4 regions of the Ensifer sp. Root127 genome follow, and region 1 is predicted to be linked to each of the others. Evidence: riboswitches for the same ligand, from Rfam matches in the RefSeq annotation. Region 1 holds a riboswitch; each other region holds the start of a gene.
The links. A riboswitch is a leader RNA that binds a small molecule or an ion and turns the genes downstream of it on or off. The one in region 1 is predicted to bind thiamine pyrophosphate.

Region 2: it holds a riboswitch for thiamine pyrophosphate, as region 1 does, so the genes downstream of both, thiO (glycine oxidase ThiO) here and thiC (phosphomethylpyrimidine synthase ThiC) in region 1, are expected to answer to the same signal.
Region 3: it holds a riboswitch for thiamine pyrophosphate, as region 1 does, so the genes downstream of both, ASD03_RS18885 (ABC transporter permease) here and thiC (phosphomethylpyrimidine synthase ThiC) in region 1, are expected to answer to the same signal.
Region 4: it holds a riboswitch for thiamine pyrophosphate, as region 1 does, so the genes downstream of both, thiB (thiamine ABC transporter substrate binding subunit) here and thiC (phosphomethylpyrimidine synthase ThiC) in region 1, are expected to answer to the same signal.

The regions. Positions count from the first base shown of each region.
Region 1 covers NZ_LMDX01000054.1:324,916-332,241, reverse strand. The annotation lists gene ASD03_RS36700 (M20 aminoacylase family protein) at 1-728, shown strand, start outside; gene ASD03_RS36695 (Zn-dependent hydrolase) at 773-2,011, shown strand; gene thiC (phosphomethylpyrimidine synthase ThiC) at 2,275-4,098, opposite strand; TPP riboswitch at 4,193-4,324, opposite strand; gene ASD03_RS36685 (sigma-54 dependent transcriptional regulator) at 4,502-5,863, opposite strand; gene ASD03_RS36680 (sensor histidine kinase) at 5,867-7,326, opposite strand, start outside.
Region 2 covers NZ_LMDX01000017.1:103,355-110,680, forward strand. The annotation lists gene ASD03_RS19280 (DUF302 domain-containing protein) at 1-305, shown strand, start outside; gene ASD03_RS19285 (EF-hand domain-containing protein) at 422-886, shown strand; gene trxC (thioredoxin TrxC) at 883-1,353, shown strand; gene ASD03_RS41310 (hypothetical protein) at 1,761-1,970, shown strand; partial or broken gene ASD03_RS41315 (hypothetical protein) at 2,042-2,176, opposite strand; gene ASD03_RS19300 (hypothetical protein) at 2,200-2,469, opposite strand; gene ASD03_RS19305 (thiamine phosphate synthase) at 2,720-3,337, opposite strand; gene ASD03_RS19310 (thiazole synthase) at 3,334-4,107, opposite strand; gene thiS (sulfur carrier protein ThiS) at 4,110-4,307, opposite strand; gene thiO (glycine oxidase ThiO) at 4,297-5,283, opposite strand; TPP riboswitch at 5,515-5,646, opposite strand; gene ASD03_RS41145 (hypothetical protein) at 6,108-6,230, opposite strand; gene ASD03_RS19325 (hypothetical protein) at 6,414-6,671, opposite strand; gene ASD03_RS19330 (hypothetical protein) at 6,807-7,058, opposite strand; partial or broken gene ASD03_RS41320 (glycoside hydrolase family 19 protein) at 7,216-7,326, shown strand, end outside.
Region 3 covers NZ_LMDX01000017.1:18,012-25,337, reverse strand. The annotation lists gene ASD03_RS18915 (hypothetical protein) at 5-247, shown strand; gene ASD03_RS18910 (hypothetical protein) at 267-608, opposite strand; gene thiD (bifunctional hydroxymethylpyrimidine kinase/phosphomethylpyrimidine kinase) at 598-1,407, opposite strand; gene thiE (thiamine phosphate synthase) at 1,404-2,042, opposite strand; gene ASD03_RS18895 (hydroxyethylthiazole kinase) at 2,029-2,769, opposite strand; gene ASD03_RS18890 (ABC transporter substrate-binding protein) at 2,766-3,710, opposite strand; gene ASD03_RS18885 (ABC transporter permease) at 3,748-4,491, opposite strand; TPP riboswitch at 4,633-4,735, opposite strand; gene ASD03_RS18880 (hypothetical protein) at 5,091-5,318, shown strand; gene ASD03_RS18875 (hypothetical protein) at 5,773-6,228, opposite strand; gene ASD03_RS18870 (hypothetical protein) at 6,468-6,656, shown strand; gene ASD03_RS18865 (IS66 family transposase) at 6,856-7,326, opposite strand, start outside.
Region 4 covers NZ_LMDX01000052.1:250,793-258,118, reverse strand. The annotation lists gene ASD03_RS33750 (ATP-binding cassette domain-containing protein) at 1-266, opposite strand, end outside; gene thiP (thiamine/thiamine pyrophosphate ABC transporter permease ThiP) at 263-1,867, opposite strand; gene thiB (thiamine ABC transporter substrate binding subunit) at 1,899-2,927, opposite strand; TPP riboswitch at 2,977-3,094, opposite strand; partial or broken gene ASD03_RS33735 (GNAT family N-acetyltransferase) at 3,229-3,712, shown strand; gene ASD03_RS33730 (thiamine diphosphokinase) at 3,799-4,449, shown strand; gene ASD03_RS33725 (ABC-F family ATP-binding cassette domain-containing protein) at 4,453-6,279, shown strand; gene ASD03_RS33720 (MarR family transcriptional regulator) at 6,357-6,836, shown strand; gene ASD03_RS33715 (multidrug effflux MFS transporter) at 6,833-7,326, shown strand, end outside.

The DNA of each region.
Region 1 (7,326 bases):
TGGAACGCTTTCCCTTCGACGAGATCTATGGGCTGCACAACATGCCGGGCCTGCCGGTCGGAAAGTTCGAGACCCGTGCCGGCGCCATCATGTCGGCCGAAGACAATTTCGAGGTCACGCTCAAGGGCGTCGGCGGCCATGCCGCGCGACCTCACGCGGGCAACGAGACGCTGGTCGCTGCCTGCGCGACAGTGGTCAATCTCCAGACCATCGTTTCGCGAAGGCTCTCTCCGGCCGATATCGCCGTCGTCTCCGTGACCGAATTGATCACCGACGGCACGCGCAATGCCTTGCCAGGCCTGGCCCGCATTCTTGGTGATGCGCGCAGCTTCCGACCTGAGGTGAGCGCCAGGATCGAACAGCAGATGCGCACGATCGCCAAGGGGACGGCGGATGCCTATGGCTGCGAGGTCGAGGTGACCTATACGCGTGAGTTCGTGCCGCTGCTCAACGATCCGGCTCTCGTCGATCATGCCTTCGCAGCGGCCGGTGCGGTGTTCGGGACGGACAATGTCGCCGTCGCCGCCGAGCCGATGACCGGATCGGAGGATTTTGCCCGGTTCCTCGCGCATGTGCCGGGTTGCTTCGTCTTTATCGGCAACGGCCAGGAATCCGCGCCGCTGCACAATCCGCATTACGACTTCAATGACGATGCCTTGATCTTCGGTGCCCGGTTCCACGCCGAAATCGTCCGGCAACGGCTGGCCGCACCGGATGTGGGGCAGTGACAGTCGCGATGCTCAATACAAACACGATTGAAGGCGGCGCCGTCATGTCTCATCAGTCCATTAATGCCGAACGTCTGCTTACCCGCATCCGCGAACTCGGCGCGATCGGGCGCAACGATCAGGGGCAACTGACACGGCTTGCTGCGTCTGACACCGACAAGCTCGGGCGGGACCGCCTAGTCGCTTGGCTGCAGGCCGCGGGGCTGGAGATCGCCGTCGACCGCATCGGCAATATCTTCGGCGTCTGGCAAAGCCAGGATAACGCCGGGCAATCGCCGTTAATGCTCGGCTCCCATATCGACACGGTCATCAATGCCGGCATCTACGATGGCTGCTACGGCGTGCTTGCCGCCCTCGAAGTCATCGAGACACTGAAGGAGCAGGGATTCGCGCCTGTCCGCCCGATCGTCGTCGCGGCCTTTACCAACGAGGAGGGGGTGCGCTACGCGCCCGATATGCTGGGGTCGCTTGTTCATGTGGGCGGCCTTGCGGTCGAAGCCGCGCTTGCGACGGTCGGAACCGATGGCACGACGCTCGGAGCGGAACTCGCGTGCATAGGTTACGCCGGCACCGCGGAGCCCGGCTTTCTGAAACCTCATGCCTATGTTGAATTGCACATCGAGCAGGGGCCGGTGCTTGAGCGCGAAGCGACCACGATCGGCGCCGTCGAAAATCTGCAAGGGATTTCCTGGCAGCGCGTGACCATAGAGGGCGTTGCCAATCATGCCGGTACCACGCCGATGGCGATGCGCTCCGATGCGGGCCTTGCTGCCGCGCGCGTCGGCCTGTTCCTGCGCGAGCACATCGCGCGATCAAACGCGCCGAGCGTTGCGACGATCGGAACCATGCGCTTCGAGCCGGACGCGATCAACGTCATCCCCTCGCGCGCGGTCTTTACCATCGACCTGCCCGACCCGGACGAGGATCGCCTGAGGGCGCTTGAAAGCGCGCTTTCCGGCTTTCTCGACCGGCTTGAGCAGGAAGAGCATGTGACCGTCTCAGTCGAGCGTCTCGCCCGGTTCGAGCCCGTCAGTTTCGACAGTGCGGTCGTCGCGGCGATTGAAGTTTCCGCGAAGGCCCGTGGGCTGAAGAGCCGGCGGATGACCTCCGGCGCCGGCCACGACGCCCAGATGATCGCCCGCATCGCGCCGGCTGCGATGATCTTCGTGCCGAGCCACGACGGGATCAGCCACAATCCGCGCGAACACACGGATCCGGCAGACCTCGTCGCCGGTGCCAATGTTCTGCGCGATGTCGGCGCTCTGCTTGCAGGCAGCCCTTAGGGCGCCGGAAGGGGCCGGGTGCGACCTCCTTGGAGCGATCAAGATGCTGATGCGGCAACAATTCCTCTCACCGTCATGCTCGGGCTTGACCCGAGCATCCAGCCGGCACCTCTGTGTCAGCCTCGTATCAACAGGCCGGCTGCCTCCAATGTCATGCTCGGGTCGAGCCCGAGCATGACGAAGAGATGGGCCATTGCGTAAAGAGCGCCGGAGCCCGCCGGGCGCCAGAAGGGGCGGGGTTGCCGCCCCTTCTGGCGTGGTCGTTATCCCCGTACGTCTGCCTCGCTGTCGACCGGCATATAGAGGTCGCCACCCTCACGATACTTGGCCGCCATCGCTTGAAAACCTTCCTTCTGCGCCTCGGCGCGGATGTCGTGCGAGATCCGCATCGAGCAGAACTTCGGCCCGCACATGGAGCAAAAATGCGCGACCTTGTGCGCCTCCTTCGGCAAGGTTTCGTCGTGGAAGGAGCGGGCGGTTTCCGGATCGAGCGACAGGTTGAACTGGTCCTCCCAGCGGAACTCGAAGCGGGCGCGCGACAGGGCGTCGTCGCGCGTGCGGGCCGCCGGGTGCCCCTTGGCGAGATCGGCGGCATGGGCCGCGATCTTGTAGGTGATGACGCCCACCTTGACGTCGTTGCGGTCGGGAAGCCCCAGATGTTCCTTCGGTGTCACATAGCAGAGCATGGCCGTGCCGAACCAGCCGATCATCGCAGCACCAATGCCGGAGGTGATGTGGTCGTAGCCGGGGGCGATGTCGGTCGTCAGCGGCCCAAGCGTATAGAACGGTGCCTCGCCACAGACAGCGAGCTGCTTGTCCATGTTTTCCTTGATCTTGTGCATCGGCACGTGGCCGGGGCCCTCGATCATCACCTGGCAGTCTTTCGCCCAGGCGATCTTCGTCAGCTCGCCCAGCGTTTCCAGTTCGGCAAATTGCGCCGCGTCATTGGCATCGGCGATCGAGCCCGGGCGCAGGCCGTCGCCGAGCGAAAACGAGACGTCATAGGCGCGGCAGATGTCGCAGATCTCTTCGAAGTGCTCGTAGAGAAAGCTCTCCTTGTGGTGGTGCAGGCACCACTTCGCCATGATCGAGCCGCCGCGCGAGACGATGCCGGTGACCCGGTCGACCGTCAGCGGGATATAGTGCAGCCGGACACCGGCATGGATGGTGAAGTAGTCGACCCCCTGTTCCGCCTGCTCGATCAGCGTATCGCGATAGACCTCCCAGCTCAGATCCTCGGCGATGCCGTTGACCTTTTCCAGCGCCTGGTAGAGCGGCACGGTGCCGATCGGCACGGGCGAGTTGCGGATGATCCATTCGCGGATGTTGTGAATGTTGCGGCCGGTCGACAGGTCCATGACCGTGTCTGCGCCCCAGCGGGTCGCCCAGACCATCTTCTCCACTTCCTCGGCCATCGACGAAGTGACGGCGGAGTTGCCGATATTGGCATTGATCTTCACCAGGAAATTCCGGCCGATGATCATCGGCTCGGACTCCGGGTGGTTGATGTTGGCCGGAAGCACGGCGCGACCGCTGGCGATCTCCTGGCGGACGAATTCGGGGGTGACGTGATCGGGGATATGGGCACCAAAGCTTTCGCCGTCGCGTAGCGTGACGCGTGCAGCGTCGCGGCCAAGGTTCTCGCGGATGGCGACGAACTCCATCTCGGGCGTGATGATGCCGGCCCGCGCATAGGCAAGCTGCGTCACCGCGCGCCGCCCGGTCGCGCGCAAGGGCGCGTGGCGGAAGGGAAAGGTCGGCGTCAGCCGGTCGCCGGAGGCAAAGCCGTTGTCTTCCGGCCGCACGTCGCGTCCGTCATAGGCTTCGACATCACCGCGAGCGATGATCCAGTTGCGGCGCGGTCGTGGCAAACCGTCCTCGATGCGGATGTTGGCATCTTCTACGGTGTAGGGACCGGAGGCGTCGTAGACGGTGACCGGCGGCTCGCCCGACGTCGGGTGCAGGGTGATTTCGCGCATGGGAACGCGGATGTCGGGATGGATCGTGCCTGGCTTGTAGACCTTTTTCGAGGCGGGAAGCGGGCCTTTTGTGACCGAGAGTTCTGCGGGTTTGGTGGCAATATTCATGATGAGGCTCCAAGTTTGCGGTTGGAGACCCAGTTCTGAAGCCGGAAGGAAAAGACATGTTCGCCTGAAATTCCGCGCGAATGACGGAATCGTGGCGTCAATGTCTGCACCGTCCCTACGCCAGTATGAACTGGATCAGGTTCAACGGGTCACTGCGCCTCGGTCGGCAAAGCCGATCCGCCCAGCAGTATCTCAGCCCCTTGACGGGACCCCCCTGGTGAATGCCTAGAGATAGCCATCGATCCGGATGCGCAGTCAAGCGTTAATCCGAAGGTTGCGTGTCAGGCCTGTTGATTGCCCGGTAGAGCGTTTCCGGATGAGACGAAGCCGCGGGCACGCTCGTTCTTTTGGTTTTTGCGCATTTCCTGACGGAAAACCGCTCCGCACTTTTCCTGGAAATGCGCTAGCGGCCGGACTTCTCTGATCCCCGGCGATCGGCATAATCCGCACGGTTGATGCCGTGCCGCTGCAGCTTGTCATAGAAGGTCTTGCGCGGAATGCCGAGCGCTTCGATCGTCGCCTTGACGTCGCCGTGCTGCGCCCGCAGCGCTTCTTTCAGAATTTCCGCCTCGTAGCGCTCGATCCGCTCGGGCAGGCCGGCACTGGTCGGCGCCGCGGCAATCGGTTGGCCGAGCGAACCTTCGACGCCAAGGGCGACGCGCTCAGCGAAGTGCGAGAGCTCGCGCACATTGCCCGGCCAGGAATGAGACATCAGATAGTGGCTGACGGCCGGCGAAAGCGTCGGCACGTCGCGCTTGAAACGCTCGGCTGCCCGCGTCAGGAAATGCGAGAAGAGAAGGGGGATATCGTCCCGGCGTTCGCGCAGCGGCGGGATCGACAGGGTGACGACGTTCAGCCGGAAATAGAGATCCTCGCGAAAATCGCCCCGCTGGGCCGGGTCGCCGAGGTCGATCTTGGCCGCGGCGATGACCCGGATATCGACGGGGCGCACGATATTGGTGCCAAGCGGCGTGATCTCACGGGCTTCAAGCACTCGCAGCATCTTGACCTGCGTTGCCGGCGGCATCGCCTCGATCTCGTCGAGGAAAAGCGTGCCGCCGCTCGCATGCTCGATACGGCCGACGCGCTTCTTCAGGGCACCGGTGAAGGCGCCGGGCTCGTGGCCGAAAAGCTCGCTCTCGATTACCGTTTCCGGCAGTGCGCCGCAGTTCAGCGCCACGAAGTTGCCGTTGCGGCGCCGGCTCCAATTGTGCAGCAGCGTCGCCACCACCTCCTTGCCGCTGCCGGTTTCGCCGGCAACAAGCACATCCACGTCGGTGTCGGCGATATGCCGCAAGGTCTGGCGCAGCCGTTCCATGACCGGTGTCTGGCCAATCAGCGGCAGGCTCTCACCGGCGACTTCGGCTGCGCGTTTCAGCGCGCGGTTTTCCATCACCAGCCGGCGTTTTTCCAAGGCGCGGCGTGCGCTCTGCACCAGACGGTCGGCGGCAAAGGGTTTCGGGATGAAATCATAGACGCCGTCCTTAATGGCCTGAACGGCCATCGGGATATCGCCGTGGCCGGTGACCAGAATGACGGGCAGGTCGGGGTCGAAGTCGGCGATCCGGCGAAACAGCGTGAGGCCGTCGATCCCGGGCATGCGGATATCGCTGACGACGATGCCGTCAAAATCCGGGTTGAGGATTGCGAGCGCTTCCGCCGCGCCGGGAAAGGCGGAGACCGCGAGGCCGGCAAGCTCCAGCGTCTGCTTCATCGCCCGCCTGAGTTCGCTGTCGTCGTCGACGAGGCATACGGATTGCTGCATCGCTCAGGCCCTCTTCAAACGCACGGTGAAGACGGTGCCTTCTGGGCCGGTCTTGACCTCGATGTCGCCGCCATAGTCAGCGACAATCTCCTTGGAGATGGCAAGGCCGAGACCGAGGCCTTCATCCTTGGAGGTGTTGAACGGGGTGAAAAGGTCTTCGAGGATATCGGGCCGAATGCCCGGACCATTGTCGGCGACAACAAGCGAAACTGTTTCGGAGGGGCCTAACTCGCACCGCACACGGATCTCAGCGTCTGCCCGATCACCGAGGGCTTCCAGGGCATTCTGCAACAGGTTGATCAGCACCTGTTCCAAGCGGATGCGATTGCCGAGCACGCTGAGGCCGTTATCAGGCAGGTCGATGACGATCGCGTCCATGCGGCCGGCAAAGCGGCTGCGCAGCAGCATTCGAGCGCCTTCGATCACCTCCCGCATCGCCGTCGGTTCGGCGACGAAACGGCCCTTGCGCGCAAAGCTGCGCAGTTCGTCGGTGATGGTGCCGACCCGCTCGGTCAGCGCAGCGATGCTTTCGAGATTTTCGACGGCGGTTTCTTTTTGGCCGCGGTCGAGGAAGGTGCGCGCATTGTCGGCATAGGCGCGGATGGTTGCGACCGGCTGATTGATCTCGTGGGCAACGCCCGCCGCCACCTGTCCGAGGATTGCCAGGCGGTTGGCCTGGACCAGTTCCTGCTGCACCGCCTGCAGCCTCTCGCCCGTGCGCCTGTGGTCGGAGATCTCGGTTTCGAGGTGATCTCGGGCGAGGCTTAGGTCCTGTGTGCGCTCGGCCACTCGGCGTTCCAACTCATCGCGCGCGGCGCGTTCGTTGGCCGCGACCTGCGTCAAAGCCTGGCGCCGGCGAAGAAGGAATGCGGCAAGCGCCAGCAGCGGCACGATAACGGCAAGGGCCAGCAGCCTTGCCTCGCGGCTCGCGGCGCCAAGGGCTGCGTCTAGCGGTGCCAATTGCTCCAGCCGCCAGCTGGTCGAGGGAACCATGGTCTCGACCCTGAGGTACTGCCGCTCGCTGCTGCCGGGCAGAAGCGCTGTCAGCACGCTCGATCCATTGCTCGTTGGCTCGATCCGGCGGAACGGCAGCGGCAGCAGGGAGGCATCGCCGAACTGCAGGCTGTCGCGGATGGCGGCGAGGCGATCCCCGGGAATGGTACGGGTCGTCATAAAGCGCCAGGACGGGAAGCTGGTGATCAGCACGATGCCGCGCCGGTCGGTGACATAGACCGGCTTGCCGGAGGCGAGCCAATCGGCCTCGACCCCGCCGAATTCGAGCTTGGCGACCACGACGCCAATCGGGCCGTCAGGCCCGTCGACACGTCTTGATATGTAGAGGCCTGGCCGCTTGCTGACGGTGCCCATGGCGAAATGCTCGGCTTTGCCATCGCGCATCGCCAGCCGGAAATATTCGCGGAAAGCGTAGTCATTGCCGACGAAGCTGGTTGGCTCGCGCCAGT
Region 2 (7,326 bases), on a different contig from region 1:
GCTTCGGCATCATCACGGAAATCGACGTGAAGGAGACGCTGAAAAAGAAGATCAACGCAGACTTCCGATCCTATAGGATTCTCGGCGCCTGCAATCCGCACATGGCGTATGAGGCCTTGAAGATCGAGGACAAGGTCGGGACGATGCTGCCTTGCAATGTCATCGTGCAGGATGCTGGGCCAGGCAAGACCGAAGTTGCGGCGATCGATCCCGTCGCCTCTATGCAGGCGATCGACAATCCCGAGCTACTGGTGACGGCAAAGCAGGTGCGATCGATGCTGGAGAAGGTCATCGACGGCCTCTGAGCGCGGGCGCGCCGTAGGGGCGAACCGCAATTCATTGCCCCGTCTGTTGACCTCGCTCAATGTCCGACGCCGTACGATAAGCTAGCCTTCTTTTGTCTTCAAAAGGAGCACTCATAATGTTCAAGGTTTCTGGCATCGCATTGATCGCGCTTGGCTTTTTCTCGGGACAAGCATTGGCTGACGACTATGGTGCGAGATGGGGGCGGTGGCATGGCTACGGCCCAGGGATGATGATGGAGCGAATAGGAACGATCGACACGAACGATGACGGCGTCATCAGTGACGATGAAGCCGCCGACCAGGTCGAAACGATCTTCGCCGCGATGGACGGTGACGATGACGGCGAACTAACAGAAGATGAATATATGAGTGTGCGCATGGGCCCAGGCCAAGGCTTCAATGAAGCGCGGCAAAAGGCCATGCAGGAACGAAAGAAGGCCAGTTTCACCAAAATCGACACGGATAAGAGTGGAAAGGTCAGCAAGGCCGAGTTCTTGACGGCCGGTAAGGCTCGCTTCGAAGCGGCTGATACGGACGGGCGGGTTACACCGTGGGAATTTCGCGCCCAACGGCGGGGATGATCCATCGACAAGGCACGTTGGTTGACAATGGTAAAACACGTCGATGTCCTAACTGCGCGGCTGTAAACCGGCTGGCCGCGGGCCGCACCGCCGTCACAGCCAAGTGTGGGACCTGTCGCCGGGCACTCTTCAACGGCCATCCGATTGACGCTGACGCAGAGATGTTTCGCAGACAAACCAGTCGGAGTGACATCCCCGTCCTGATTGATCTCTGGGCTCCATGGTGCGGCCCCTGCCGGATGATGGCCCCTGCATATCAGGAGGCCGCCAGAATCCTCGAGCCCGAAATACGTCTTGTGAAGCTCAATTCGGAAGCCAATCAGGAGATTGCGTCAACGCTTGGCATCCGGGGGATCCCAACCTTGATCCTGTTCTCCGGGGGCCGTGAGCTTGCCCGGGTGTCCGGAGCAATGAGCGCGGGCCAGATCGTCGACTGGACACGCACTCATCTCCGTGGAGTACAGTAAAGCGACACCATGGGTATCGCTGGGTCATCGGTTCCGCCGGGGCGGCGTCGTCCGGTCGCGAAGGATGAAGGCCTCGACAAAGTGGAGCGGCTTGCCGGGGGTAGTCGTTCCCGGTTCCCGGCCTGCGGCCGGCGCTTGCGCTGAACCTCTTTCGGCGACCCTTTTAGCCGGTCAAGCCGCGCGAACGGGCTTTGGCCGCTTTGGCGGCCGCCGCCTGGTACGCTCATCCTCTTCTGATCGTGCGGCATGGCCAGCATGGGCACATCGCGCGCACGGAGCCAGTTTCACGGCGATGCCCGGCCGTCAAGATCATCAGCTCCGCGCGAGCCTGCATCGGAAGAGACCTTTGGACTTGTCCGCCCTAAAAGGATGCTTGTGAGACGATGGGGCTGGAAAACGCCGCCGCAATGAGGACCTACATTTTTGAAAGTGCAGGTCTCATCAACTCGGCCGGCGGTGATCTGTGCTATCTGACCGCAAAGGCGCGGCGAGGGGAGTTTTTGCTCGGGCCAGTGGTGATGGCGTTGTTGGGCGCGCAGATAAAGTCGATCTCGCCAGCTTGTTCGAAGATGATCTCCAACGCTCTTGATCCACCGGACCCACAGCCGTCAGGGTAGATATCGAGCGCGTAGCCTTGTGTCTCTGGGTTCAGGTATGGCAGAAGCTGCGGATCATCGATGAAGATGTCGACATCAAAGCTCTCGCGATGATCGATCTGGAGCATCAGGGCGGTACCGCCTCCAAAAGTCCAATTGTCGATCAATGTGAGTTGGGAGCTTGCCTGATCGATAATGCAGCCAGCGTGGTCAAACAGGTCCCCCATCTGCTGGCTGGGTGTTCGACCAATTATGCCGCCCGCGCCAAAGGTAGCGGGTAACCGGCAAGTGCCGAGAACTTCCGTGCTAAGTCGGAAGCGATCGCCGGATCAACGTGCATTTCGCCAAGGAACGAGATCTGAAGGTTCTCGTCTACCTCGGAAAAAAAAGAGAACGCCGACGCATCGAAATTGACTGCGCTGGCAGGATCGGAAATCTTGGATGCCAATTGCTCAGCCGAAAGCTTCGTCCCATAAGGGGCGTTGACAGTCGACAAAACCTTTACTGCAACAATGGACATCTTCCTCGACCACAGAACCTTCAGGTTTTTATATACCTCGACGATGCTTGCGAAAAAAGGATCGCCGGTGAGGACGCCGTCACACGTTAGCGAATGACTGCGATAATTCTGACAAACTGATGTTCAGCCTCGAGAAATTCTTCGAGGCATCTGTATTCGGCCGATTTTCCGATGTTGCGGCTTGTCTGAGGGCGAGGCTCATCCGGGGACGGTACTCGGCGTGGGCGTGGACCGGGAAACGAAGATCTCGTCAAGCTGGCGCAGTGCGCCATCGTGAGGTTGCAGCGATCCATTGTCCTGTTCGGCCCTCGGGATCCTGGCTACGTGTAATGTCGGTCACGACCGCGGCACAATCCGCGCCATGGGTGAGGACGCCATCAATGCGTTCAATGTTCAGTCCACCGATCGCAACCAGCGGGGTCGATCCGATTTTCTTCCTCCATGTGGTGAGGCGGGCAAGCCCCTGCGGCGCCCACTTCATCTTCTTGAGAACAGTCGGATAGACCGGTCCCAACGCGACATAGTCGGGCGCGACGGAGAGCGCCATATCGAGTTCGGCCTCGTCATGTGTGCTGATTCCCAGCTTCAGTCCGGCCCCACGGATCGCGGCCACGTCAGCTTGCGCCAGATCTTCCTGACCGAGATGAACGAAATCGCAGCCTTCGTCGATCGCCACGCGCCAATGGTCGTTGACGACAAGTTGGCAACCGTGTCTGTCGCATATGGTTCTGGCGATGCGGATATCGCTACGAACCTCGCTATCGGGTCTTTCCTTGATGCGAAGCTGGACCAGCCTGACTCCTATTGGAACGAGGCGCTCGACCCAATGCGCGCTGCCGACAATGAGGTAAAAGGGATCGAGCTTCATGAGAAGACCGCCTTTCCGATCAACGGGGTGGAGGGGACTGCCATGTCTCTCGGTTCGAGCATGCCGGCTTCAAAAGCCAGCCGCCCGGCCGCGATCGCCTTGGCAAAGCCCGATGCCATCACGGCCGGATTTCCGGCACCGGCCACCGCCGTATTCAGGAGCACGGCATCGAAACCGAGCTCCATCACCGTCGTTGCATGCGAAGGGCGGCCGATGCCCGCATCGACAATCAGAGGCACGTCCGGGAAGTGTGCGCGCATCGACCTCAAGGCGGACAGGTTTTGCGGCCCCATGGCACTGCCGATCGGAGCACACCAGGGCATCAACACGCGGCAGTCAGCCTCCAGCAGGCGCTCGGCAACGACTAGATCGTCGGTCGTATAGGGAAAGACCTCGAAGCCTTCGTTCGAAAGGATCCGTGCGGCTTCGACCAGCGCGAACACATCCGGCTGCAATGTGTCGTGATTGCCGATCACTTCGAGCTTGATCCAGTTCGTCTTAAAAACCTCGCGCGCCATCTTGGCAGTGAGCACCGCCTCCTTGGCGGTGTGGCAGCCGGCGGTGTTCGGCAGTATTTTCGTCCCAAGCTCGCGGATCAGTTCGAAAAACGCACCTCCCGCTTTGCCGCCGGCCGTCTCTCTCCTCAAGGAGACCGTGATGATTTGTGTCCCTGAGGCCCGCACGGCGTCCGAAAGCACGGCTGGAGATGGATAGCCCGCTGTGCCCAGGAGCAGTCGAGAGGTAATTTCCGTGTCGTAGACTTGCAGCATGGTCAGCCACCTTTCATCGGCGAGAGAATTTCGATGCGATCATGGTCGCGTAAGCGCCATCGATCGCGGTCGGCCGCGTGAACGAGTTCGCCGTTGACAGCGGTCGCCAGCCAGCTTCCTTCATAGTCAAGTGCTGCCATCAGTTCGGCGAGCGTCGAGCAGGCGATCTCGTGCTCGTCGCCATTAATGTTAAGGTTCATCATAGAACTCCGATCTGTGGTCCGGGTTGAGCAGAAGTTCGGCAACGTCGTGCGCAAGGGCAGGCGAGAGCAGGAAACCGTGTCGATACATCCCGTTCACGGAATAGATCGAACCGCTTCTGGTGATCCTCGGCAGATTGTTGGGGTAGGCGGGGCGAATGCCAGTTCCGGTTTCGGTGATCTGCGCTTCGCCGAAGGCCGGGTGCAGGGCGTAGGCTGCGTTTAAGAGCTCCATCAGCGACCGTGCAGTGATGGGACCGGACAATTCGCTCTCTATCATTGTTGCCCCGACCATGAAGACGCCCTGGCGGCGTGGAACGACATAGATGGGGTGTCGTGGATGCAGGAAGCGCACTGGACGCGACAGCTGAATGTCGCCGGTGCGCAGATAGAGCATCTCACCACGCACGCCCCGCAGTGCCGCGTCATCCGGGAGCCTGGCACTGCCGGTGCAATCGATGCGCCAATCGACACGGCGATCGACGGTCGCATCCGTCATCTGGCCGAAGTGAAAACGCACGCCCATGGCCTCTAATGTGTCACGGAGCGAAGACAGCGCCTCTCTCGGATCGAGATGCGCTTCCCTCGGAAAGTAGAGTGCACGAGAGAAACGGCCGGCGAGATCCGGTTCCAATTTGGCTATCTGATCTGCATCAAGCCACCTGTACCCTGTGGTTCGTGTCGCGAAGCGATCGAGTTCGCGTGTGTCACGTGCGGCGGCGACGACGAGTGTCCCCTCTTGCGCGACTTTGTCGGGCAGCGCCGTCTGCCACCACTCAATAGCTGTCGCGCCGACGCGTTCGACCTTCTCGTCGGCACATTCGCGCTCACACCAGGGTGCCAGCATGCCTCCGGCAAACCAGGATGCCCCGGCGCCAATCCGTTCTGATTGTTCGACGACGTCGACCTCAATGCCGCGTCGTGCCAGCTCGTAGGCAGTGACAAGACCGACGACACCCGCTCCTTTAATGACCACCGGATTCATTCGGCAGCCGCTCGAGCAGATACTTGGTTGGCGCTGTAGGGCCATTCACCCATGCGCCGCTCTGCTAGCGGGCGTAGGTGTTGCCGTCTATGCCCGCGGTTTGGCTCGTGTACGACATCTGAAAAAACCATTGGCTGGCTCCAACCTTGACGTTTGGAGACCCAGATCTTGGAGCTGGAAAGATAGAGACACGTCCACGCGATAGCAAAGGAGCTGTCGCAAATGCCGTGGTTCCCACCGTCCCTACGCCAGCATGAACTGGATCAGGTTCAACGGGTCATTGCGCTGCGGTCGAAAGAGCCGATCCGCCCAGCAATATCTCAGCCCCTTGTCGGGACCCCCCTGGTGAATGAGCCGAGTTGAACGGCCAATGCCGTGCTTTGTCAAGCGTTGTTAGTTCATTCCCAACGGGGCAAAAACGTCATCCACATGCCATAGAGCATATCTTAATGCGTATCGCGCCGTGAGGAGGGAGGTGAAGCGTGAAGAAGCACGCCACGATTCATTTCGCCTGCAACGATCATCGCGACGGTTCATTCGCCGGAAAGGTCAATTTAGCGGCCTACGCGGAAAATGACTTGTGAACGCCAGGCATTGCTGAAGTCCGGTTCACCGTTGGCGATGATTTCATGCGTGTCCACCGCCGCAATTTCAAGTCGGAACGTCATATTGAGTCGGCGACTGGTGCTGGAATGCTTACGCCGATGGCGACATCGCGCCCGGACCAATCGTCATTCCGCCTGTACTGCCGATCAATCCGTCGCAGCTGCTCGCCGATTGGGTTATTCGAGTTCGGCGTTAGAGCAGCCAACCGCCTAGAGCGCCCTGGTCACGACCTGCGTTGCGACTCCGACCAGTAGACCCGCCAACGCCACGGCGGTTCCAAATCTCGCCACCTTCATACGGCGCCAGCGCGCGCCATCCCAATCATAGCTCATCAGATGCTCCGTCACGCGAAAGAACCGCAATCCATGGGGGCTGGATTACGGTTCCGAGTTACCGGCGGGGTACAGGAGGGCGACGGCAACGAACGAGAGCGTGCGTTCTGCCCGTTAATTTCTGGTTGGCGCACAGAGGCACCTTTTCGCCTCTAAGAATTTACTGCCATAATGAACTGGGTGTCAGCGCACGATACGCGGGCTAACGCTGGCGAGTACCTTGATGATGTCGTCCTCAAGGGTCTGACAGAGCGTTTCATACTCCTCGAGCATCGTGTGCTCGGGCGTCAGTTGTTCGCGTAGCTTGTCGCGCTTCATTGCTGCCTCGCCGTAAGCCTCAAGCAAATGGGTCATCGCGAGGAAGTTGGCATCGGAGATCTGTCTCCGGTGCCTTGGCAGCCGCATCATCATGCGGCCCCGCCCGATCTTTTCAAAGTCCATTGCGCTCCCAGCCTGCCGGCTCGGAGGGATTTTCTCCGACAAAACAGAAAGTAGCAACATGAACACGAACCGACGCATCAATGCGGCGGGCCTCGCGCTCGTCTAACGGTGGGAAGGCGTCAAGGAGCATGGCGTCTAGTAGAACAGGCGCTGCAGCGTGAGCTTTGCTCTCAGGCATGTGGAGGCATCATCTGCAACACTGCAATCAATGTCGCGAATGTTCTCAAGCGATTCTTTTCTCGCTTCTTCATTGATGTCGCTCAAAGACCTTTCATGGTTGGTGCCGTCCCTGGAAGTGACAGTACACGCATTTCCCAAACACACCGTCGTGTCCGCCTGAGCGGGCGCGCCCGAGGCGATGAGAGCCACGGTAATAAACGTGCGCATGCAGTTCGACCATTTCTCCTCGGTAGGTCGCCGTTCCGCATCCATTTGAGTTCCCCGTTTTGAGTGGTTCACGATGCAACGCCCGGTCGGTAATTGTCCAACTCACTAGTAAAAAGGAAAGTCCCAATGAGCGCCATATCTGTGCAGCAAATTTGTTCTGACCAGTAAGGACAACTATCGCCGATTTCGTGAATGTTACCGCAAGGAAGGTCTTCTGCCCCGACTTCGTCGCCGATCCGGATGCAGTCAACCGCGATCCATGGGAAGG
Region 3 (7,326 bases), on a different contig from region 1:
AACAATGCAATCCGACGGCAACCACAAGCATCGAAACGAATGCGACGAGGCGACCCTCTGCGAGGTGGCGGAGCAGAACCGCAACGATCGCCAGCACGCCCCCGGCACTCAACATGGCCGGACGCAGTCCTTCGGCCAGGCCGAGCGACGGCGAAGGGCCGCCAAGATCAAGAGCCGCTTTGCCGCTGCCCGATATCAGGACGATGCAACCAAGCAGGGTGATGGCGCCGGAGAGCAGCGCGCGTAGATCCCGAAGTGCGATGCGCCTAGGCCAGAGCCACGATTCGGTGTTGCCGCCCCCAACGAACTGCGACGAGCGGCGTAAAACTTGCGCATGGTCGTGGCCATGACCAAACGCCGCTCCCCCCCTCGAACAGATCGATCCGTAATCCCCCAGCGGTCGAGGCAAGTGGCAACCCGACCGAGACAAGTGCCACCAGCAACCAGCTCGCCGCTTCCTCTGCCCCGGTAAATCCACTTGCCGCCGCATATCGGAGAACAACTGTGAGCGTGATGGTGACGAGCAGGAGCGCAAGCAGAAACGCTCCGGCAAGCTCTAGCGTTCGCTCCAGTTGCAGCGAAAACGCCTGCGCCGCGCTAGCGAACATCGGGCTGCCACCAGCGGTGAAAGTGGTGGACTGGTCCCCGTCCCTGCCCGACTTTGAGATCGCCGGCGGCAACGATGGCACCGTGTAGATAAACCTTGGCGGCAATGACGGCGTCTGCGATTGACATTCCGCCTGCAAGCCCGGCAGCGATCGCCGCCGACAGCGTGCATCCCGTGCCGTGATCATTCGTCGTTTCGATGCGCGACGCCGTCAATCGGACGGGGTCTCCTCCGTCGAAAAAGATATCCGTCGCCTCGGGGCCGTGCCCGTGTCCGCCCTTGATTAGCACCGAACGCGCGCCGGCCTTCAGAATGATCTCCGCCTGCCGGGCCATCTCCACCTCATCCGTCGCGATCGCGCGCCCGGTCAGCAATGCCGCCTCCGGCAGGTTGGGCGTGGCGATCAGCGCCAGTGGCACCAACTGCTCGGTCAAAGTAGCAATCGCATCGGGGCGTAGCAGCGGGTCACCGGATGTGGCGACCATCACAGGATCGAGCACGGCCATCTTGCCGTATCGGCGGAGTCCGTCGGCTATGATCGCGATCGTCTCGCCGCGGGACACCATGCCGATCTTTACCGCGCCAATGGCGAGATCCGAAAACACCGCATCGATCTGTGCTTCGACAATTGCCGGCGAGATATCCTCGACCGCCGTGACACCCCTGGTGTTCTGCGCCGTGATCGCGGTGATAACGCTCGCGCCATAGGCGCCGAGAGCCGAAAAGGTCTTGAGGTCTGCCTGGATGCCCGCCCCGCCACCGGAATCCGAGCCCGCAATGGTGACTGCAATGGCGGTCATCGCGAAGCCTCCCTCAGCGCCTTATCGACACAGGCGCCCAATTCGCGCGTGGCCGCCGCTGGATCCACAGCGGCGAAGATTGTGGAGACAACTGCAACGTCCGCGGCGCGCTGTGCATTTATACCGGCAATGGCTCCGACAGGCAGGTTCGGCTTGGCCGCCAGAAGCATGGCACGAAGTCTGGCGAACCCTTCGAGGCCAACAGGCGGATCGGGGTTGTGCTTCGACAGCGTCTCATAGACCCCGCCGATGCAAGCATAGTCGATCGGCGAGGCAATCGCCGTCTCAGCGTCCGCTTCGTTCTTGACCGTCAGGCCGATGATCGCGGTATCGCCCATGATCGAGCGCGCCGTGGCTGCGTCCATGTCGTCCCGGCCGAGATGGACGCCATCAGCGCCCGATCCGAGCGCCACATCGATGCGGTCATTGACGACGAAGGGCACTCCGGTGTCTGAAAGAGCAGCGCAGATCGCCCGCGCCTGTTCGATCATCTCCCGTGTCGAGCTCGTTTTGTCGCGATACTGGATCAGCGTCGCACCATTGAGCGCGGCGATGCGCGCCAGATCAGCCAAATGCGCCTTGTCCCCAAGGCGTGCATCGACGAGGGCGTTGAGGCGGTAGTCAACCTTCGGCATGGGAAATCCTCGCATTGACAATGATATCCTCTGGGCGCAGCGCTGCGAGCGCGTCGCGGAGGGCTGCTTCGAACGTCCCGGGGCCATTCGAGCTTCGCGCGGCGATTTCGGCGGCGATGCCGCTTGTCAGCAATGCACCCGTGGCGGCCCTCAGTCGATCCGGCTCGACGGCCATGAAAGCTGCGATCAAGGCGCCGGAGAGGCACCCGGTACCCGTGACCTGCGCCATGAGGGGGTGGCCGTTCTCAACCCGGATCGTATGTAGATCCAGTGTGAGTTCATCGACTGCCCCGGTCTTGATCTTCAGCGCGCCATTGACCTCCCCAAAAAGGTCCATCTCGCTGGCGTTGCCGCGAACAACTGAAGGTTCGGACGCGATGAGTTCTCGGGCGAAGGCGAGCCGTGACGGCGAATAGTCGCAGTGCACGGGATCGACGATCCACGGTTTATTGGCGTGGCGCGCAACGACTGTTGCCAAGCGGATCGCCGTGCGTCGCTCTTCATCAAGCGTACCTAGATTGACGACGAGCGCATCGGCTCGCTGGGCAAAAGCTTCGACCTCTTCCAGGGCCGATGTCATCGAGGGGATCGCACCCAGAGCTGCCAGCCCATCGGCTACGAACTTCTGCACCACCGTGTTCATCAGGCAATGCACGCGGGGGCGCCGCTGCCGCACAAGCGCCAGCGATGCGGCAACACTGTCGACGAAGTCCGATGTACCCGTCATCGGATTTCCACCGCGATATCGTCGACAGCCGGTGCCTTGCCGATCAACCCGCTTTCGGAGAGAAAAGCGCCAAACCGCTCGTAGCGGCCACGGTCGAGCGCCGCCGGCCTTTTGGCGAAGCGCGGCAGCGTGTCCGTGAATGCACTGCGGTTGAGTTCGTCATCGAGGTTCGGATAAGCCTTGACGAACAGCTTCCAAGCTTCAGTCGGATGATTGGTAAGGAAAATCGCACCCTGCTCCACCGCGGCCAGGAAAGGCCGCAAGCGTTTGTCGGCAACCTTTGCCTTGTCGGTGACGAAGACGAGTTCGTCATAAACGGGCACGCCATGCTCTTCTGGGAAGAAGGACCGGCCCTCTTGCCCCTCGAGCCGCATCTGCGTCAGTTCAAAATTCCGGAAGCCGCCGATCGTTGCATCGACCTTGCCTGCGATCAGCGACGGAGACAGGGCGAAGTTGACGTTGACCAGTTCGACATCTTCCTTCTTGAGACCGGCCGAGGCGAGCATATGTCCGAGCATCACATCCTCGAAACCGGAGACGGAAAAGCCGATCTTCTTGCCCTTCAAGTCGGCAAGGCTTCGGATCAGACCGTCGTCAAGGACGGTGACGGTGTTGAGCGGCGTCTCGACCAAGGTGCCGATGCGAACCAGAGGCAGGCCTGCAGCATGGTCAAGGTACAGGTTCGGCTGATAATGCACGCCGATATCCGCCTGCCCCGCTGCAACGAGACGCGGCACGCTTGAAGGATCGGCGGGCGGAACCAACTCAACATCGAGCCCCGCCTTTTCGAACAGGCCGAGCTCCTTCGCGACGACGATCGGCGCATGGTCGGGATTGACGAACCACTCCAGCATCACCGTCAGTTTTTCGGCGGCCGTTGCCGAACCGGCTGAAAAGACGACGCCGAGAGCGAGGCTAGCGGAAAGCAGAGATTTGCGGATCATGATGCTTTGAACTCTCCCAATTGATCTCAGAAGTTCAGGTTTCCCGCACCCAGTGCGCGAGTGGACGTGTTGCCTCATCGACGAGTAGCCTGAGGGCGACGGCAAGCACAGCAAGAATGGCCATCGCAGCGAAGACGACATCGGTCTGCATGCGGGCATTTGCCTGGACGATAACGAAGCCGAGGCCGGCCGAAGCGCCTACCCACTCGCCAACGACGGCGCCGAGCGGTGCCAAGGGGGCAGCAACGCGCAGGCCGGTGACCAGCCCCGGCAACGCCAGCGGCAGTCGCACGAGCCTTAGCGCCTGCCAGTGGCTCGCCTTGGTCAGCGCAACGGCATCAAGGATCTGCGTATCGGTACGGCGTAGACCGTCCGAGAACGCAGACACAACGGGAAAGAAGATGATGATCGCCGCCATCACGATCTTCGAAACCATGCCGAAGCCGAACCACAGCACCAGCAATGGCGCGATGACGAAGACGGGAAAGGCTTGAAGGACGAGCACAAAGGGCCAGACAAGCTTTCCGAGCCGCGGAAAAGCCGCAAGTCCGATAGCCGTTGCCACGCCGAACGCCGTACCAACCGCGAGGCCGGCCAGCATTTCGGCAATCGTCACAAGGCTCTGCTCAAGCAGAAATGCAGGCTGTCGCGCAAACACGGCCAGCACCTCGACCGGCGTCGGTAACAGATAGCGCGGCAGCGCAAAAACAAACACCGCCGCCTGCCAAAGGACAGCAAGCGCAACAAGGCTACGGCCAAAGGTAAACGCCAGGCGCATCGCCGGTCAGCCGACGCAGCGACCCGGACGAAACGCAAACCCGCCATCCGGCGGCAACTTGGCAAAAGACAGCATCGATCGATCTCCAGACAAAACATCACGGAGACCCAGGTGAAAGCGAAGACGTGATTAGATTGCCGAAAGAGGCTCTTTTCCCGTTCCTACGCCGGCATGACCCGGATCAGGTTCAAGGGTCCGGCTCACCGCCATCTCAGCACTGTGAAGTGCTCCCCTCGGAATACCCGGATTTGTAGGCAATACTGGGACGATGTCAATCGCAAAATTGACAGCCGGTTGTTCCTTATCAAGTGATGAAGTGGACGGTCTTCGCTCCCTGCAATTATCGAAAAGCCTACCGAGCAGTTCAACGATACTGGGCTTTGTCTTGATCTGCTTAGCGGAGGATTTCGGGTTCATGGTGGTGAACGTCTGGCTTTTGCTTCCCTTTAAGCGAACGTGAAGCTTAATGGTCCTTCCGTCGGCAGCTTTAAGAGAGTGACATCCTCAATGGTGTGCCAGCAGCCGTTTTCGTTCGCGGTTTTGGCTGTCGGGATCTACCAGACTTTGTGGAAGTTCGCCGTCATTGCGACCAATCGCTCATGGACAGCTTTATCGAGGATGAATTGATTGTGCTCTCGGCCGCGCTCACGGCCGTCGCGGGCATTGGTCAATATGCGGAGCTTCTCGTTGCAATCGCCTTCGAGCGTGTCGGCGACGGGGCGATTGTTGGGATCAACCATAATGAAACGGCGTTGAGATCAGGTCCCGTCTGGTCGCGTTCGATCGCGCAACGGCGCAGCGGGTCTGGATCTTCATGGCGAGCTTGAAACTGCTTTCGGACTTCTAGCGCCAATTCAGCATCCCGATGGCTCCATCAACGGGGGGCCTAGCGATCCACCCGCATCGGTTTCCCACTATAGATATGGGCACGATTGCAGATGTACCGGGCTTCTTGACGGCCAGTGCCGACCGCATAACGAGCCCTAAGATGTTGTGCCGCATTGCCCCACACGGCCCGCGCTTCCAGCAGCGCTGGACCTTCCGATGACGCTCGTGCCGCTTCAACTCCACGGCCGTTCGCTTTGGATGAGCATGCAGGGCAACAGTCAGCGTTGCCGCGCGGACGCACAGTCCGTCGGGGTGTGCCGAAACTGTAGTCGGCCTTAGGTGTAGGCGCCGGCATAACGCGGTTTAGGACACGCACCGCCTTTGGTGTGCAGGCGCGTTGGGAACGGCGATTGTCGCAAGGATGCGCGCCGCCGAGGATCTTCGGCCAGGTGATCATGCCGGACCGAGCCAATTACGGATAAAGAGGACTGCACCGACCACGAATGCAACGACCAGGTCCCCGGCCCACTGGTGTGGACCAGTGCCGGTGAAGGCGAATGCGGTCATCGAAAGGACGCCGGCAACCCAGCTGACGTTTTCCTTTGTCACGAGTTGGGAGCCTTCGGTGCGGCCGGTTGCGTGTTGGTTGAGACGAACTCGTTTTGCGCCCCAATCCAGCCTCGGTCGGTCGAGGTTGATTAGACCCTTCACACGCTTGCCGCCAGTATAAACCCACTTCATCAGTTCGGCGGGCACGGCGTCATAGTCGCCCTCATTCAGCTTTTTGAGCAGCATCGACGAGTGAAGCCTACCGGTGTTGAGATCTCGGGAGACGATACCGTGAACCGGTTGTCTGTGAGTGGCAACTAGGCGCGCGACCCGCTGCTCGAACGTGGCGAGATCGTCCAAGATCCCTCCTTCCTGCGCTCCAGTTATCACTATGTTGCTCGCGCTGGTGTGGCCGTAGCCAGTGGTCAGGACGTCAGCGAGTTCCGAATAAGCCTTCGTCTACAAGACTTCCCACTGTTTGACGAGTGCAAGGGCCGCCGCGTGCGTCGGTTCATATTGATAATGCACCTTCCGATTTGGGTGTGATAGAACGCTCCTGCGGCACCACGCCGGCAGGGACTTAAAAGGAATTCGTGAGAATGACCGACGCTGCAAAACGCGCCGCCGACTTCGCAAAACGCTATCTCGCTCAGAGGGATCGACTAAAGGTTGAGTTGGAGCTCGCCAGGACTCGGGACAATGCCCGCCGCATCGGCGAACTCGCCCACGAGCTCGAGATCTGCGAGAAATACATTGCGGACAACCGCCTGGATCGGTTTCGTCGATAGAAACGGAGACAGGCGCAGCAATGTTATGATGTAGTTGGGATCACTACCAACCGTTAGACCGGGCCCACACCATTGCGCTTCTGAACAAACTCAATGAAAAGAGTATGCGGCGTCTCCACCCCATTGATTTTGCGGTTGCAGCGGTCAGGTCTATCGCTTGCGGATGTCCTGTGAGCTCATCGAAGAGTCCCGGGCGAGCTCACTGTGAGGCGCTGATCCGGCGGTGCGCATAGGCCCACGGCATGAGTGCGTCGATATCTTTGGCGAGATGACCGTTGGCGAGGCTGATGAAGAGATCTCGCAGGTAGGCGTAGGGTTCGACACCATTCATTTTGCAGCTTCCGATCAGGCTGGCAAAGCGGGCCCAATTTCGGCCACCCTCGTCATGCCCGGCAAACAGCGCGTTGCGGCGGTTCATGGCCGGGCTGCGTATGGCGTTTTCGACCAGGTTTGAATCGATGTCGACGCAGCCGTCGTCGAGGAACAGTCGGAAGCCATCCTGGCGTTTGAGCATATAGGCCATAGCCTGACCGAGGTCGGACTTGCGCGAGACGCGCGCGGCTTGAGCGGACAGCCAGGTGAAGAACTCATCCACCAATGGGCGGGACAGGTGTTGGCGGACATCCCGGCGATATTCGGGATCACGGCCTCGGATGCCGTCTTCAATCTT
Region 4 (7,326 bases), on a different contig from region 1:
GCAAACAGGTTGTTGTCCTGAAAGATCACGGAGACGGGTCGTTCTGCCGGCGCCTGTCCCGACATCGTCTTGCCGAGAATGCGAACCTCGCCCCGGTCCGGCTCCTCGAAACCGGCGATGACATGAAAGAGGGTCGACTTTCCCGACCCGGAGGCCCCGGCAACTGCGACGATGCCACCTGGCTGAATGGCGCAATCGAAGTGCAGTGCGGTGGTGTCGTAACGAACGTCGACGCCAACAAGTTCTACCGCCGCCTGGGAATTCATGCGTTTCGTCCTTCCGGCACTCGCCTGTCGCCGGCCGTGCCGAGCATGGTGAAGATCAGGCAGATGAGGCCGAGGAAGAGCGCCAGACCGGCTGCATCCGCGGTGCGATAGCTGCCCATCCGGCTGTAGAGCAGCCATGGAAGCGTGACCATGTCCTGCGAACCGAACAGCGCCACTGCACCAAGGTCGCCGAGCGACAGCGCCATGGCGAAGGAGAACGCCATCAGCAACGGTTTCCGGAGCGGCGGCAAGTCGATCCATCGCAGGCGATGGAAGCCGCGGATGCCGAGGCTTGCTGTCAGTCGGTCGGTGCGTGCGGCATGTGTTGCCATCGCCGGTGCCAGGATCCGGTGCACGAACGGCAGCGCCATCAATGCGTTGATGGCGACGACGATGGCGGGGGCGAAACGGGCGACATCGCCGAAGGGGCGCAGGAGCAGAAACCATCCCGCACCGAGCACGACCGGCGGCACCAGCAGCACCAGCGACGTGCTGGCGGTGACAGTGCCCGCAAATGCCCTGGCCAAGGTCGGGGCGTGGCGACGCGCCACGACGATGCCGGCGGCGCGGATCATCGCGGCGGCCATGGTGACGCAAAAGAATGCCGAGAGGACGGCGATGACAATGCTGGTGACGAGAGCACGATGCACGGTCGGGTCGCCGGCAAGCTTCACCAGATCCGCACGCAGGCCGGAACCGACGACGGCGATCAGCGGTGCGCCGATGAAGAGCAGCGAGAACAGGATCCAGCCGGCGTCGGACGTCCGGGAGAGGCCGGTTCCTGCATCATAGCGTCTGGAGATTTTGCCCGCGGTTGCGCTTTGTGCAGGTTCGGTCGCGACACGCGTTAGAGCCAGGAGCAGGGCTCCGGTCATGACGATCTGTAGGGCGGACAGGGCGATCGCCCGCGGCGGGTCGAAATCGAAGCGCAGCGCCTGGTAGATCGCGACCTCGATGGTGCTGGCGGCAGGCCCGCCGCCGAGCGTCAGCACCAGCGTGAAGCTGGTGGCGCAGAGCATGAAGACGAGGCCGGCAGCACCTGGCAGCAATCCCCGAAGGACCGGCCACTCGACAAAGCGGAAGAGTGCGGCTGGCGGCATGCCGAGATTGGCGGCGGTTCTCCAGTATTCCGAAGGGATGCGCTCGAGCCCGGCGAGAAAGAGACGTGCGATAAGCGGCATGTTGAAGAAGACGTGGGCGAGCAGGATGCCGAAAAGGCCGTAGATGCTGATCGGCTGCTGCAGCCCGAGGCCGGCGAGGGCGGTGTTGAGCGCGCCCTGCCGGCCCCAGATCTCGATCAGCCCGAGCGCGCCGACAAGCACGGGCAGGCCGAGCGGCAGGGCCATCACCCGCAGAACCCAGACGCGGCCGGGAAAGCTCGGCCGGCGCGCAAGCGCCCGTGCGATCGGGATGGCAAGAACAACGGAAAGCAGCGTCGAAAGGCTCGCCTGCAGCAAGGTGAAGCGCGTTACCCGCCAGATATAGGCATCGAACAGCACGCTGTTGCCGAAGTCACCGCTCTGGAGCAAAAGGGCTGCAATCGCCAGGCCGACAAACAGCAGGATACCGCCGAGACTTAAAGTCCCGGCGGTCATCGTGATGCGATTTTCGGCAGGCGCGAACAAATGCGCCTCAGTTCTTGCTAATGGCGGCCAGCCATTCGTCGATCCAGGCCTTGCGGTTCGCCGCCACCTCTTCCGACGGCAGCAGGAAAGTCTTCTCCGGATTGACCAGCTTGCTAAAAGCCTCCGGCAGCGGCTCCTTGGTCGCCGCGACCGGCATCATCCAGTTGGTCGTCGGAATGATCGACTGGAACTCCGGGCCGGTCATGAAGGCGAGAAACTGCTTGGCAAGCTCCGGCTCCTTGGCGCTCTTGGTCATGCCGGCAACTTCGATCTGGATGTAGTGACCTTCCGAGAATTCGGCCGCCTGGTAGCGGTCGGTGTTTTCCGCCACCATGTGGTAGGCGGGCGACGTGGTGTAGGAAAGCACCATCGGCGCTTCGCCCTTGGTGAAGAGGCCATAGGCTTCCGACCAGCCCGGCGTTACGGTCAGTACCCTGTCCTTGAGCTTGGCCCAGGCGGCGCCGGCTTCGTCGCCATAGACGGCCTTGACCCAGAGAAGCAGACCGAGGCCCGGCGTCGAGGTGCGCGGATCCTCGATGACGATCTTCTGAGAGGCGTCGCCTTCGACCAGTTCCTTCAGGCTCTTCGGCGGCGTCTTCAAGGTCTGGGTGTCGTAGACGACGGCGAAATGGCCGTAGTCATAGGGAAGGAAGGTGTCGTCGGTGAAGTCGCCGGGTACCTTGACGTTGGCAGGCTCGATGCCGTGCGGCGCGAAGAAGCCGGTGGCCTTGGCCTCGGCGACGAGGTTTGTATCGAGGCCGAGCACGATGTCGGCCTTGGAGGCCGCGCCTTCGAGCTTGAGGCGGGTCAGAAGCTCGACGCCATCGGCGACGCCGACATAGGTGACCTTGCATTCGCAGGTCTTCTCGAAAGCTTCGGCGACCTTGGCACCCGGCCCCCATTCGGTGATGAAGCTTTCATAGGTGTAGACGGTCAGCGTCTTGTCGGCAGCAACGGCATTGGCCGCGAAGACAAGTCCTGCCGTCGCGGCAAGCGCTAGCCGGCTAAGAACCTTGAGTTGCGATGAATTGGACATGGCAGGCACCTCTCCCTAAAAATGATGTTGCATGGGAAAAGGGCGTATCGATCCGATCGCGTCTAATCCCTCCGCCGGTATGAGCCGGATCAGGTTCCGCGGGTTGGCGTTCAACGCCTCTCAGCCTTCGGCCGCCATGCGGTCGGAAGGCACCCCGTTAGAGCGGGTAGAGATTTACCGCCGAGCCGGTTTGATGGCAAGCGAAGTTTGAGGACGGCAAAAGCGCCCGCCCCGCATTTTCGCGCCGCGGCGCATGGGGTAAAATCGTCGGCAGAGTTTGCAGACGCCGAAGGAGCCTGCGATGACTGACATGCTCGTTCGCCTTTATGCACTGCCGGCACAAGCGAGATCACCGCTTGCTGACGGTATCGGCATTCACCGCGCAATGGCACCCGAACGAAGCTTGTTGTTCCCTGGATCGAGCAGACATTTGGCTCCGGCTGGGCGGGCGAGGCGGAGGCGGCCTTCAGATCGACGCCGACGTGCATGCACATCGCGGTGTTCGAGGACCGGATCGTCGGCTTTGCCTGCCACGATGTCACAGCGCTCGGTTTCTTCGGGCCGACGGGCGTCGACGAGGCCATGCGCGGACGGGGATCGGCGAGGCGCTCTTGCGCGTGAGCCTGACGGCGATGCGTGACGCAGGCTACGGTTACGCCATCATCGGCGGCGTCGGCCCGGCCGAATTCTACCGACGCACGGTCGGCGCCATCGAGATCCCCGATTCCAACCCCGGGATCTATGCGGAGATGCTGTTTCCCGATACCTTGCCCGAAGATCACTGACAACGAGGACGCAAAATCGCCGGATCGCGCCCTTGTTCGGTTTTCTTGCTTTTCCTTGCCCGTGCCTTTGCGCTATGGGCTTTGCCATGGCCCGATCCACCTTCACCATTCTGCTCGGCGGTGCACTGACCCCGACCGATCGCCTTGCGCGCCAGCTCGCAGGCAGCCGCTTCGTTGCGGCCGATGGCGGCATGCGGCATGCGCGGGTGCTATCCGTGACCCCCGACGTCTGGGTGGGCGATTTCGATTCGACCGAGGAGGCGCTGCTCGCGGAATTTGCCGATGTCCCGCGCGAGCCCTATCCCGCCGCCAAGGCTGCGACCGATGGCGAAATCGCTGTCGAGGCGGCGCTGTCGCGTGGCGCCGAAGCCTTGATCTTTGCCGGCGCGCTCGGAGGATCACGCAGCGACCATGCCTTCCTGCACCTGCTTCAGGCTGCTTCGCTGGCCGAACGTGGGTTGCCGGTGTTCATGACCTCGGGTGAGGAGGAGGCCTATCCGCTGCTTGCAGGCGAGATCGAAATCGATCTGCCGAAGGGCAGCCTATTCTCGATCCTCGGACTGACCGATCTCATCGGGCTTACGATCGTCAACGCGCGTTATCCGCTCACCGATTTCACGTTGCCGTTCGGGTCTTCGCGCACCGTTTCCAATGTCGCGGAGGGTCCCCTTCGCATTTCCCTCGACACCGGCCGGGCGATCGTTCTCGCCCGCCCCTATGACCTTTCCGGAGCCTGAGCCTTGGCGCCTCCCATTCTGAAACTCGACGATATCTTCCTGACCTTCGGTGGCACGCCGCTTCTGGCCGGCGCCAACCTGCAGGTGGAGCCGGGGGATCGCATCTGCCTTGTCGGGCGCAACGGTTCCGGCAAATCGACGCTGATGAAGATCGCCGCCGGTCTTGCCGAAGCGCAATCGGGCGAGGTCTTCCGCCATCCGTCCTCGACCGTTCGCTACCTGCCCCAGGCACCGGATTTCGAAGGCTACGACACGGTGCAGGCCTATGCCGAGTCGGGCCTTGGCCCAAGCGACGACCCGTATCGCGTCGCTTACCTACTGCAGCACCTGGGTCTGACCGGCGAAGAAGACCCGGCACGCCTTTCCGGCGGCGAGGCGCGCCGCGCAGCGCTTGCCCGGGTGATGGCGCCGGAGCCGGATATCCTGCTGCTCGACGAGCCGACCAACCATCTCGATCTGCCGACGATCGAATGGCTCGAAGACGAGCTGACCCGCAGCCGTTCGGCCCTGGTGCTGATCTCGCACGACCGGCGCTTCCTCGAAAAGGTCTCGAACGCGACGGTCTGGCTCGATCGCGGCCAATCCCGCCGGCTCGACCGCGGCTTCGGCCATTTCGAGGCCTGGCGCGACGAGGTGCTGGAGGCGGAAGAGCTGGAGCAGCACAAGCTCGGCAAGGCGATCGAGCGCGAGGAGCATTGGCTGCGCTACGGCGTTACCGCCCGGCGCAAGCGCAACATGCGTCGTCTCGGCGAATTGCAGGACATGCGCTCGCGCCATCGCGGCCACAAGGGGCCGCAGGGCTCCGTTCAGGCGGCGGCTTCCGACGCCAAGGAATCGGGCAAGCTGGTGATCGAGGCGGAGAAGATCACCAAGGCTTACGGCGAGCGGACGATCGTTGCGCCGTTTTCCATTCGCGTGCACCGTGGCGACCGGATCGGCCTTGTCGGCCCGAACGGTGCCGGCAAGACGACGCTTTTGAAGATGCTGACCGGGCAGATCGAGCCGGATACCGGCACGGTGAAACTCGGCACCAATCTTGAGATGGCGACGCTCGACCAGAAGCGCGAGGATCTCAACCTCGACGATACGCTGGCCCACTACCTGACCGACGGCCGGGGCGAGAGCCTGATTGTCAACGGCGAGCAGCGCCATGTCACCGGCTACATGAAGGACTTCCTGTTCCAGCCGGAGCAGGCGCGCACCCCGATCCGCGAACTGTCGGGCGGTGAGCGCGCCCGGCTGATGCTGGCACGCATTCTCGCCCGCGCCACCAACCTGCTGATCCTCGACGAGCCGACCAACGATCTCGACATCGAGACGCTGGACTTGCTTCAGGAGGTCGTCGCCGGCTTTGCCGGAACCGTCATCCTCGTCAGCCACGACCGCGACTTCCTCGACCGCACCGTGAGCTCGACCATCGCGCCGGCCAATCCCGAAGCGCCTGACGGCCGCTGGATCGAATATGCCGGCGGCTACACCGACATGATGGCGCAGCGCAAGGGCGCGATCGAAGAGCGGCGCAAGACGGAGAAGGCGGAAAAGGCCAAGGTGGCCGATGCCGCTGCCCCCGCAGCCGAGGCACCGAAGGCCAAGGGCAAGCTCTCCTACAAGCAGAAGTTTGCACTCGAAAACCTGCCGAAGGAAATCGCCAAGGCGGAGGCGGAGGCAGCCAAGCGCGAGGAGCGGATGGCCGACCCCAACCTCTTTGCCAAGGACCCGAATACGTTTGCGAAACTGGCGAAGGAGCTGGAAAAGCTTCGCGGCGATCTCGCCCGCATGGAAGAGGAATGGCTGGAACTGGAGATGCTGCGCGAGGAGCTCGAGGGCTGAGCCTCGCCGCTCCCGCGTTGAAAGTTGGCAAGGGGTATGATAAGGAAAACTTATTATATCTCTCGTGAACGATCCTGATGCCGACAAAACTCGAATCCGAAACCATCGGCATGTTGCTGACCGATGTCTCCCGCCTTCTGCGTGGCGCTTTTGACCGCAAGGTCAACGCCATGGATCTCGGCATCACGCCCGGTGAAGCGCGCACGCTGATCCAGGTGGCGCTGACCGAGGGCATCAAGCAGGCGGAAATCGCCACGCGCATGGGCATCGAGCCGATGACGCTGTCGGCCTATCTCGACCGGCTGGAGGCGATGGAGCTGGTTGCCCGTCTGCCCGACCCGGCCGACCGCCGCGCCAAGAACGTCGTCATCACCGACAAGGCCGATCCGCTGCTCGCCGAGCTGATGGCGGGGCTGCGCGAGATGATGAATGCCTATACGGAAGGGCTCGACGAGGCGACGCGCGACATGCTCTGCGCCAACCTGCGTATCCTGCGCGAAAATTTGCGCGGCCTCGATCCGTGCGTCGCCGGCAAGGAGAAGGGTGCAAAGCCATGACGCGCCGCATGAGCGAACGGCGCACCAGCATCATCGGCGCCTTCCTTGTCGCGCTCGGCCCCGTTTCCATGGCGCTCTATACACCGGCAATGCCCGAACTGGTCCGCGCCTTCTCCTCCAGCGAGGCGGCGATCAAGATGACGCTGTCGCTCTACTTCGCAGGCTTCGCCTTCGCACAGCTGGTTTCGGGCACGCTCTCCGACGTCATCGGCCGCCGGCGCACGACGCTGATCTTCATGACCATCTACCTCGCCGGCAGCCTGATGGCAGCCTTTGCCCCATCGGTCGCGGTCCTGCTCGCCGGGCGCCTGGTGCAGGGCATCGGCGCCTCCGTCGGCATGACGGTTGCGCGCGCCATCGTGCGCGACCAGTTCACCGGCCTTCAGGCGGCGCGGATCATGAACATGATCGGCATGATGCTGGCCATCGGGCCGGCGGTGTCGCCGACGCTCGGCGGCCTGGCGCTTGGCCTCTTCGGCTGGCAGTCTAT